DNA from 2 places in the Ruminococcus sp. HUN007 genome. Region 1 is predicted to be linked to the other one. Evidence: predicted binding sites of a transcription regulator. Region 1 holds the regulator's gene; the other holds the start of a gene.
What was found. The regulator NrdR, encoded in region 1, represses ribonucleotide reductase genes. The targets are predictions, from matches to a motif close to CACNANATNTNGTG.
Positions count from the first base shown of each region.

Region 1 (5,465 bases):
GAAGCTGTGTTGAAGCGATGTCGATGATTCTTTCCCTTGCACGGTCCGGGATCTGGTGAACGAAACCAAGGATATCCTGGTTTGAATCTCTGAATCCCATACCACGGCCGATACCTGATTCAAAGTATGAAGCTGAACGTGAAAGGTTGAATGTAACCATACACTGATACTGGTTCCAGATGTTTACCATACGGTCAACCTTGTCGTCAGGAGTATTTACGTTGAGGATTCCGAGGAGTGCATCCCATGTAGACTTGAGTTCTGCAAGTCCTGCAGCAACCTTTTCAGGTGTGCTGAACTTTTCAATCATAGCCTTTGCCTTTACCTTGTTGATTGTCTTGCCGTCAGCTTCAAACTTCTGGTCTGCTGGCATTTCAACGTAGCCAAGGATGAAGATAAGAGTCTTGCTTTCGCCAGGAGCGAGAGTGATCTCCTTGTAGTGTGAAGCGATTGGTGACCAGCCGTCAGCGAATGAATCTGTAGCCTTGCCTGCCATAACTGCTTCAGGATTGTTAAATCCGTTGTAGAGACCGATGAATGAGTCACGGTCTGTATCGTAACCGTCAATGCTGTCATTTACTGAGTAGAAAGCATAGTGGTCACGTCTGTCTCTGTATTCTGTCTTGTGGTAGATAACTGAGCCGTCTACTTCAACACGGCCTGTTGAGAAGTTTCTCTGGAAGTTTGTGCAGTCGTCCTGAGCATCCCATAAGCACCATTCAGCAAATGAGAAGAGCTTGAATGACTTTGCAGCAGAGCCTTCGTTTGTGAGAACTACCTGCTGAACTTCACCGTCGTAGTTCTGTGGTACGAAGAAAGTAACTTCAGCCTTAAGGTCATTCTTCTTACCTGTGATAACAGTGTAGCCCATACCGTGACGGCATTCATATGAATCGAGTTCTGTCTTTACAGGTGACCAGCCAGGATTCCATACTGTACCGTTGTCGTTGATATAGAAATAACGTCCGCCCATGTCGATCGGGACATTGTTGTAACGGTATCTTGTTATTCTTCTGAGACGGGCATCCTTGTAGAAGCTGTAGCCGCCTGCAGTATTTGAGATCAGTGAGAAGAATCCCTGTGTTCCGAGGTAGTTGATCCACGGATAAGGTGTTCTTGGAGAATTGATAACGTATTCTCTTTTTGCGTCATCGAAAAATCCGAATTTCATAAGAAAACTCCTTTTTTATTATATTTTATTTCATTTTGTGTTTTGTGAAACTTATCAAAACGGTTAAAGTGATTATATCATATTTTCTATTGTTTTTCAAGTGATTTAATAAAATATAGTGCAAGTCGGATATTTTAAGACCTGCACTATATGAATCATTTACAGTTTACGGTAAAACCTTATCAGAGAGCAACAAAGAAATGCTGTGAACACTCGAATGTCTGGCCCTTGATTATCTCTCTGTAACCGCTTACGGAAGGTGAGAGTGAAAGGTTCGGAGCGTTGATCATTGCTGTCATCGGTTCCGGACAGAAGTAGCCGTTGAAGCCCTGGTCGTTCCAGATGATCCAGAAGCGGTATTCTTCGGAAACTTCGTAGCAGATCTTAATGCCGCTTGCACGGTCCTCGGCGATGATGCCGCTGAACGGCTTTCCGTCAAGCTCGAGTCTGCCCGCCGCATACATGTCGTTGTCGAGGTTCTGGAGTACCGGCACCTTTGTTCCGTCGACGTATTCCTTATCCCAGTCGGAAAGATCAAGAAGATCTTCTGTAGGAAGGCATCTTTCGTTGAGTTCGCAGCGCATCATGGCCGGCACCTGAAGACGAATGTCGGCAAGCTTTGCACCGTCAACAAACGGAGCCTGCATAGCTGTGTGTGAACCGATGGATATCGGAAGCACCTTTTCAGAGTTGTTTGTAAACTTAATATCCTGCTTAAGTCCGTCAGCTGAAAGAGTGAATGTGTATTCAGCTGTGAAGTCAACCGGGAAGTACTGGTAGAACTCATCGTTTCTGTCGAAAACGAACTTTGTCTTTACCCATGCACTGTTCTCATCAGCACTGTATTCCTCAACGGAGTGTACTCTCTTGTGGAGGAAGCCGTGGATGTGGTTGTTGTAGTGATTCTTTTCATTCACCGGCCAGTGATATTCAGCGTCGGATGTCTTAAGAACACCGTCAGCAAGTCTGTTCGGAAAATAAAGAGTAGGCATTCCCCATACTTCAGGTGAGTTGATTATTGTCTCAGCCGGATTTTCCGCATTGAATCTGAAAAATTCAACTGAATGTTCAGTGTTTCTGAGTCTGATAACATTACAGCCGATCTCGTAAGCGATGAGCGCTGTGTAACCGCCTGCTGTAAGCTCAACACACGGTGTTCCGTTAAAGTTTATAAGTCTTGCTTCGTTCATGACGAACTCCTTTACATTGATATATTATACTGCCATGTGCATCTGTCTGCCGAAGTCTCTGATCAGAAACAGACGACAAAAACAGCCTGGCACAGCCGGCAGTAAAAATTCCCTTTATAACATCAAAACAGGCGGCCTGAGCCGACCGCCTGTTGTTTTCGATTTTAATTGTATGATATCAAATCACTTGAATGCGCTGATCTCGAAACCGAATGGCATTTTTCTCATCTTGCCGTTTACAGCATCAACGATCTTGAGGACACAAAGAACAACAAGCGCAAGTGTAACAAGTGATAAAACAAGACCTAAGATACCACCGAGAATCGGGATCTTAGCAACGATTAACTTAAGGATATTTGTTACAATATTAGCTGCTGCAATAGTAAGTGCCTGGTTTGCAACCGTCTTTGCGTAAGCTGAATCCTTGTTTGACATTACCGGAAGGAAAAACAGAATTTCAAAAAAGGAACGCTACAATAGCCATACCTTTCTGCTGTTCCATCTCTGCCGGATCATACTGATCTGTAATGTCTTCCATCTGAAGTGAATTATAAATACCGTCCATACTACGTACCTCCTATATTTTGTTTTACCCAATTATTATTTTTTACGAAATCACCTTTTATCCGGTGTTTCTATATAATAATTTATAGAAATATAATAGCATAAATTTCACAGAAAATCCATAGAAATTTGAATTAATTTTAAATTCATCGAAAAATACAGATTATCGATAATTTTGATGAAATAAATTGTGAAACATTGTCTTTTTGCACCGCTTATTCGGCCGAATCAAATCAAAAGAGACCACTTTTGCGGCAGTAACCTTTTTACTTCGTATCAAGTTCTGAAATTATCTTTATGAAACTTTCCTTGTCGGTAAACTCCTTGTAAACCGATGCAAACCTGATGTAGGCTATTGCGTCAAGGTCCTTCATCTTTTCGAGGACGATGTCGCCTATTTCGGTCGTGGTGATCTGATTCTTCATGTCGTTGGCAAACGATGTCTCTATGTCGCTTACGATCTTTGTGACATCTTCAACGCTTACCGGGCGTTTCTTGATTGCGCTGTAGATGCCCTTGATAAGCTTGTTCTTGTCAAACGGCTCGAAGGATCCGTCCTTCTTTTTAACCATAAGAAGCGGTGTGTCGAGGATCTCATATGTTGTAAACCTTTTTAAACAGCTCGGGCACTCACGTCTTCTTCTTTTTTTCTTTTCAAGTGAACGGGAGTCGAGGACTTTGGTATCCGCGCATCCGCAGTATGGGCATTTCATGGTCTGATTATCTCGCTTTCTATTCGGTTTATGATATTTTCTATGTAACGGCAGCTTTCAACAAGATCGGAAACACTGCCGAAGTTTTTTCTGTAAAGTTCCGTGATAACCGCACCGTCAAATCCTCTGAGATACAGCTCCTTCAGGAGTCCGTATATGTCAAATGAGCCTGATCCGGGAGCAAGACAGTCGGATGCAGAATCGTTGTCGCTCATGTGAACGTGAATTATTTTATTTCCAAGAGTCCTTACTATCTCGAACGGATCCTCCTGTGAACGTACTGCCTGCTTGATATCGAGCACGAACTTCGCGCTGTCGCCAAGCGTTTCAGACATATTTCTCAGAAAATCGAGGCTGTGACTCTGGCACCGGGCTACGTTTTCCTGTGCAACGGTTATGCCGTAAGGCGCTGCTGCAGCGGCAAGCTCGGAAAAGATCTCAAAATAGAAATCCTCATCTACCGCAACTACGTTCATATTTCCGTGAAGAACGAAGATGCGTGCTCCAAGGCGGTTCATAGCTTCGAAATAATATTTATGGTAATCGAGCATATCCTTCACACGGCGGCTGTAACCGGAAAAGAACATCATTGGTTCGATCGGACAGGTATACGGATGATATGCAATGCATTCAGCCCCGCTCTGCGAAAGGATACTTCCAAGTATTTCAGTAAACTCCGGAGCGACTTCACAGTGCGTATTTACAAATATTTCGGTAGTTTTTATACCGTTGTTCACGAGTTCAGCCAGTGCTTCTTCAAGCAGTTCCGGATAAAGGCAGGCAGTTGATGACCCAGCTGTCATTGATGATTCAGGCTCCTTTATTTTGTCTTTTCATATAATTATAACATAAAACCGCCCTGTATGACAAGGCGGTTTTTTTATTTCTCATCCCTCATGTTAAGTACAAACAGGCTTGCTGCCACAGAAACGATGATGTACACCGCGCTCATGCCGAGTGCTCTGGCGGTGTTAAATTCATCCGGGATGCTCTTCATCATGTATGAAACGAGATAGGTATAGGCGACGGCTTCGTGTCTCGGATCAGACATGAAGACTACCGCTTCGCCTACTGCCACCGGAACTGTCGTGAAACCTGTCATGGACGAGATGGCAAATATTACTGACATGACCATTCCCCTTGTAAAGATCGTCATGGTGTTTATGAGCATAAGAAATGCCACCGACATAAAATAAACAAGGATAAACATTTTAATATAAACGGCGTCAAGACCGACAGGTCGTCCTTTTATTACTCCGTAGAAGAGATATGAAAGAGTACATACAAGCAGATATATGACCGTAAAGAACAGTAATGTGACCGCTGTACGTGCAAAGAAGATGGCGCTCTTTCTTCTAACGGACGGAATTATATTCTTGATAAATCCGTTGGCATGGTCGGCCGAGAACAATGCGGAAAGATATATCGCGCAGACTGCACACGGCAAACCCTGAGAGAGAACGTGCAGTGCTGCAGATGAAACTGTAATCGTATTATTTTCAATAAACATACTGAGTATCGGTATCTTCTGCTCGATTGCGGGGAGGAACACGCACAGGCAGCAAAGGAACAGAGATATCACAAGTCCGACCGAACGTGACATCCTGTACAGATACATTTTAATTAATCCCGTCATCTGTCTTCACCCCGTTTTCATCCATAATATCAATATAAACCGATTCAAGATCGGAACCGGTTCGTTTCGATCCGATAAGTCCCGCGCTTTCAGCCACGCATTTATTTATCGCGATGACCTCGTCCTCGGTTTCCGCTCCGAACACCTGTATTGTCCGGTCACCGGCCGTCTTTATTTCATTGCTGAAGGAT
Region 1 covers NZ_JOOA01000002.1:2,274,368-2,279,832, reverse strand. The annotation lists gene CC97_RS14220 (glycosyl transferase) at 1-1,171, opposite strand, end outside; gene CC97_RS14215 (aldose 1-epimerase) at 1,354-2,361, opposite strand; gene CC97_RS14210 (hypothetical protein) at 2,545-2,796, opposite strand; gene nrdR (transcriptional regulator NrdR) at 3,192-3,638, opposite strand; gene CC97_RS14200 (sugar phosphate isomerase/epimerase) at 3,635-4,441, opposite strand; gene CC97_RS14195 (hypothetical protein) at 4,519-5,274, opposite strand; gene CC97_RS14190 (ATP-binding cassette domain-containing protein) at 5,258-5,465, opposite strand, start outside.

Region 2 (5,465 bases), 1.0 Mb from region 1:
AAAGCCGATGCCGGTCTTTTCCTTCCAGCGGTCTGTTGTTTCCTTCATGTGGTGCATTACACGGAGAGCGAATTCCGTGCCGGCAGGATCAGTGTGGCTTACACCCTTCATTAACTTAGTAAGCTCATAAAGTCCGATGTATCCGAGTGACATCGTTGAGTAGCCGCCGTGAAGAAGCTTGTCGATCTTTTCGCCCTTCTTCAGTCTTGCGATAGCGCCGTACTGCCAGTGGATAGGGCTTACGTCTGAAAGTGTACCTTCAAGTGCCTTGTGTCTGCACATGAGTGCTTCATAGCAGAGTTCAAGTCTTTCGTCGAAGATCTTCCAGAATTCTTCTTCGTTACCGCCTGAAACGATACCGATCTGCGGAAGGTTGATACTTACAACACCCTGGTTGAAGCGTCCCTCGAACTTGTAGTTTCCGTTTTCATCCTTCCACGGTGAAAGGAAGCTGCGGCATCCCATGCAGCTGAATACGTTGCCCTGATAGTTTTCACGCATCTTCTTTGCTGAAATGTAGTCAGGGTACATTCTCTTTGCTGAACATTTTACAGCGAGTTCAGTGAGATAATCATACTTTCCGCCCTTGAAGCAGTTGTTCTCGTCGAGAACGTAGATAAGTTTCGGGAATGCAGGTGTAGCATTTACGCCCGCTTCATTCTTGATGCCCTCGTATCTCTGGCGGAGGATCTCCTCGATGATCATTGCATTTTCATCTGCGTATTCATCGTTCTCGTCAACGTGAAGGAAAAGTGTTACAAACGGAGCCTGTCCGTTTGTAGTCATGAGAGTGTTGATCTGGTACTGGATAGTCTGAACACCGGACTTGAGTTCGTCGCGGAGTCTTAAGTCAACGACTTTCTTTATGGTTTCCTCATCGAGAGTGTCCTTAAATTCATTCAGCATGTCACGGAGATATTTGTCTCTGCTCTTTCTGAGGTATTTTCCGAGATGGATCATGTCAACGGACTGACCGCCGTACTGGTTACTTGCAACAGCGGAAATGATCTGTGTCATTACTGTACAGGCAACCTGAAAGCTCTTCGGTGATTCGATCATCTTTCCGTTCATGACTGTGCCGTTGTCGAGCATGTCGCCGATGTTAATAAGACAGCAGTTGAAAATCGGCTGAATGAAGTAGTCGGCATCATGGAAATGGAGGATGCCCTGGTCATGTGCCATGGAAACGCTTTCCGGAAGAAGCATTCTTCTGGTGAGATCGCGTGAAACTTCACCGGCGATATAGTCACGCTGTGTGGAAGCAAGAATAGTATTCTTGTTGGAGTTTTCCTCTGCAAGCTCCTTGTTTTCGTTCTTGATAAGCTTGAGGATAGACTCATCAGTTGTATTGGCTTTTCTCAGAAGAGCTCTCTGGTAACGGTATATGATATATTTTTTTGCAAGAGTGTACTTTCCCTGACGTACAAGTTCGCACTCGATCATATCCTGAATGTTCTCAACGTTCAGAATAGTTTTTTCTGCAAACTTTTCAATGTACTTTACAATGTCTTCGATGGAATTGCTGCCGATCTTTTCACGCTCAGGAACTTCAGCATTTGCTTTTTTAATCGCCCTTACGATCTTGCCCTGGTCGTAGTCAGTAACTCTTCCGTCTCTTTTCTGAACCTTCATAAACTGCACTGCTCCTCAATATATAGTGTCGTAATTGGTCAGTGGGTACAAGATATAGTGTACGCCTTGACCATGCGATTACTATCATACAATATCTTAAGAGTTTTGTCAAGGCCATTATGTTCCATTTGAATGCAGTATATGTCACTTTTGGTCGGAAGAAAATAGAAGGCAGAACCCTATACACATAAAAATCATAGCCTGTCATTCTGACAGGCTATGATTTTTTGGAAATATAAAATTTTAATGTCTTTTTTAGTGATTATGACGTGGAATTATATTGAACACTTATAAGAAAATTGCATTCATTACAATCCCTTAAAAGATGATCAGATTCCTTCTACTTCGGCAGCCTTTGCAAGTGCTGCAAGATCGCTCTTCCACTTTTCAGCATTGCTTCCGAGTGAAGATCCGTTTCCTGATTCATTCTTCTGGCCGTTGTTTTCCTTCTTGCCGCTGTTGGCTGACTCTACCTGTTTTGTAAGAGCCTCAAGGTCATCCATAGCCCAGTTGTTGCCGCCGGTTGCCGGCTTTTCCTGAGACTTGCCGTTACCGCTCTGTTCCCTTACTATGATCTTCGGAGCAGGATTGCTCTTGATATACTCGTCAAGTGACTTCTTGTCAAACATTGTCTTGCTGTAATCAGTGATTTTTTTGTCAGCCTCGCCGACTGTCTTGCTGAGGTTCTCTTCAGCCTTGCTGATAGCATCTGTAATGTTTTTAAGGTTTTCCTTGAGCTTGTCAAGATCATTCTTGAATGAAGATCTGATCTCTTCAGAGATCTTGTCAAGTCCTGAAGCCTTACTGCTTGCATTTACGCCGATCTCTTCAGCATCCTTTTCAGCTTTCTCAACGAGTTCCTTAGCTTTTTTGTCTGCGTCAGCGATCATTTTTTCGCTCTTTTCCTTAGCTTCCTTTTCAGCAGCTTCAGCCTTTTCCTTGGCTTCCTTTATTGTCTTGTCAGCTGTTTCTCTTGCTTCTTCAGCGAGCTTGTCAGCAGCTGTCTGAGCTTCTACTGTGATCTTCTTTGCAGTGTTCTGAGCTTCAATGAATACATTTCCGATATCAAATGAGCTCTTGAACTCAGGTTCTGCTGCAGGAGCTGATTTTGCATTCTTGAGCTTGTCATCAAGATCTGCGATCTCCTTTTCTTTCTTTGCAAGGCTTTCCTTGAGTTCTTCGATCTCTTTATCCTTTTCTGAAAGCTTTGTATTGAGTTCAGCAACTTCAGCGCTGTTGTCAGAAACAGCTGCCTTAACTGCATCGGCACTGATCGCAGGACGTCCTTCGGAACCTCTTTCAGCATCGTAAAGCATCTTTTCACTCTGACGTGCTTTCTTTTCTGACTGAAGAGCTTCTTCGAGTTTTCTAAGTGTGATTGTTGTTGAATTGAGCTTGTTGGTAAGTGTTTTTACTTCAGCTTCAAGTTCGGCTTCACGGCCGCTTCCTGATGATGAACCGCCGCTGCTCTTGGCTGCGGAAAGTGCTTCTTCAGCATCTCTTAATTTATCGTTAGCCTCTTCAAGCTGTGACTCAAGAGTCTTTACCTTTTCGTTAAGTCCTTTTATTTCTGCTGTAAGCTGGTTTGTATATTTATCAACGTCGTCTTTTACATAACCCTTCTGAAGACCGCTCGTTTCTCTTAAAATCCCTAATTCGTTCTTTTCGTCCATAATTCTTTTCCTCCTGAAATAAGACATACCAGATAGTTATCTGAACACACAATTCTTAATTTACTGATAAGTTTTTATGATACATCCGGGACATATCAATTTACTGTCAGTGTCTGTTTTAAAATCTGATTCTGGTATTTATATTATACCATATAATACGGTGATTTTACAACTACTAATTATTCCCAAGCTTTATTAATCATTATAGTTTATTTTACACAAAAAACACTTTCCAAATAATGCAAAACGCACGATTATACAATCGTGCGTCGGAGTAATGATATCAGTAATGATTATTTTTTATTGTCAAGTATCTTAAAGATAGCATCAAGGTCATCTTCATCTGAAGAAGCCTTCGGAGCCGGCTTGACTGGCTGCGGAATAACAGGAGGAACTTCCTCAGCGACCGGTGCTGCCTGTACCGGCTTGTCAGCTCTTGCGTTTATAACGCTCTTTGGTTCACCGAATCCTGCAGCAATTACTGTGATGGTCATTTCGTCCTGCATGTCTTCCTTGAATGCTGTACCAAAAATGAATTCAACATCATCAGCTGCAGTATCTGTGATCATCTTTGTAGCTGTATCAACGTCTTCTGCAAGAACATCTTCTGACATTACGATGTTGATGAGAAGTCTGTTAGCGCCTGAAATTGATGTTTCAAGAAGCGGGCTTGAGATAACTGCCTTTGCAGCATCTGTTGCCTTGTCCTTGCCTTCACCGTGGCCGATAGCCATGTGAGCATAGCCTGCACCCTTCATGATCGTTGAAACGTCAGCAAAGTCAAGGTTGATGAATCCGTCATCTGTGATGAGGTCTGAAATACTTCTTACACCTGTCTTTAATATGTCATCTGCAAGTGAGAATGATTCCTTCATTGTAAGCGGTTTGTCGAGGCCGCAGAGAAGCTTTTCGTTAGGGATAACAATAAGAGAATCAACATATTTTCTGAGCTCGGCAATGCCTCTTTCTGCCTGGAGCATTTTCTGTTCTCTTTCAAAAAGGAAAGGCTTTGTTACAACAGCAACAGTGAGTATGTCCATTTCCTTAGCGATCTGTGCAACTACCGGAGCAGCACCTGTACCTGTACCGCCGCCCATTCCGGCTGTTATGAATATCATGTCAGCATCTTTAAGTGCTGATGCGATCTCTTCCTTGTTTTCCTCAGCCGATCTTTCACCGACTTCAGGCTTGTTACCTGCACCTCTGCCGCGTGTAAGCTTTGAACCGATCTGGATCTTTGAAGTTGCCTTTGAGTTTCTGAGCGCTGCTGCATCTGTATTGACTGCAATGTACTCAATGTCTGAAATACCTGAATCAGCCATACAGTTGAGTGCGTTTCCGCCGCCGCCGCCAACGCCTATAACCTTTATGTTCACTTCCGGATCGTAAGCATCGCTTTCAAAAACAAAACCTGCCATTATAATACTCCTCTCGAATGATATCACAGTAAACACCAGAGTGTGCTTTAACTGTAATAATGATTTTTATCGCTTTACGCATCTGTAAAATACATGCGTCAAATGCGTACCGGGTTTAAGCACCCAATTAAAATTCAGTTTAAATTTCCAAGTTATAATAACCCCTGATAAACATGTACTATTAGTTTATCATATTTTCATTATGATTTCAAGTAATATTTAAAAAAAACATAGATCACCATCCGGCCTGCGGTTCCGCATCGACAGGAGGAACATCTTCAGGAACTGAAGTTACTTCTTCATCTTCCTCCTCAGAAGCTTCGTCCGCTTCCGCCTCATCCGGGATCACACCGTTACCGTCAGGATCTCCGGCTGCTTCCGTACCCGGAAGTTCCGGCCTTTTCGGGATCATGGAATTTATGCTTCCGTTCACTCTCCTGTACTCTTCGTCGGAAACATATGAATATCCGAGAGAGTTTCTGTATATCAGATAACCGCTCTTGTTTTCCCTGATTTCTTCTGTGACGATCTTGTAGGCGTACTGAAGCTTGTACTCAACGTCAACAGGTTTTTTCGATTTTTATTTTTATCCTGTTGTCGTAATTAAGAACAATATCATACTTGTCACTCAGATCGATACCGACAATATTCTTTATTCCCTGCGAACTGATTTCATCAAGAATGGTCTTTAAAGCTTCGTCCTTATCCTTGTCCTTTGACTTCATGAAGGTCTTTTCGGTGT
Region 2 covers NZ_JOOA01000002.1:1,253,655-1,259,119, forward strand. The annotation lists gene nrdD (anaerobic ribonucleoside-triphosphate reductase) at 1-1,632, opposite strand, end outside; gene CC97_RS09575 (hypothetical protein) at 1,962-3,305, opposite strand; gene ftsZ (cell division protein FtsZ) at 3,599-4,723, opposite strand; gene CC97_RS20150 (hypothetical protein) at 4,959-5,156, opposite strand; gene CC97_RS20155 (hypothetical protein) at 5,284-5,448, opposite strand; gene CC97_RS09585 (FtsQ-type POTRA domain-containing protein) at 5,426-5,465, opposite strand, start outside.
Region 2: the regulator NrdR is predicted to act here: its motif matches at 1,679-1,692, upstream of nrdD (anaerobic ribonucleoside-triphosphate reductase).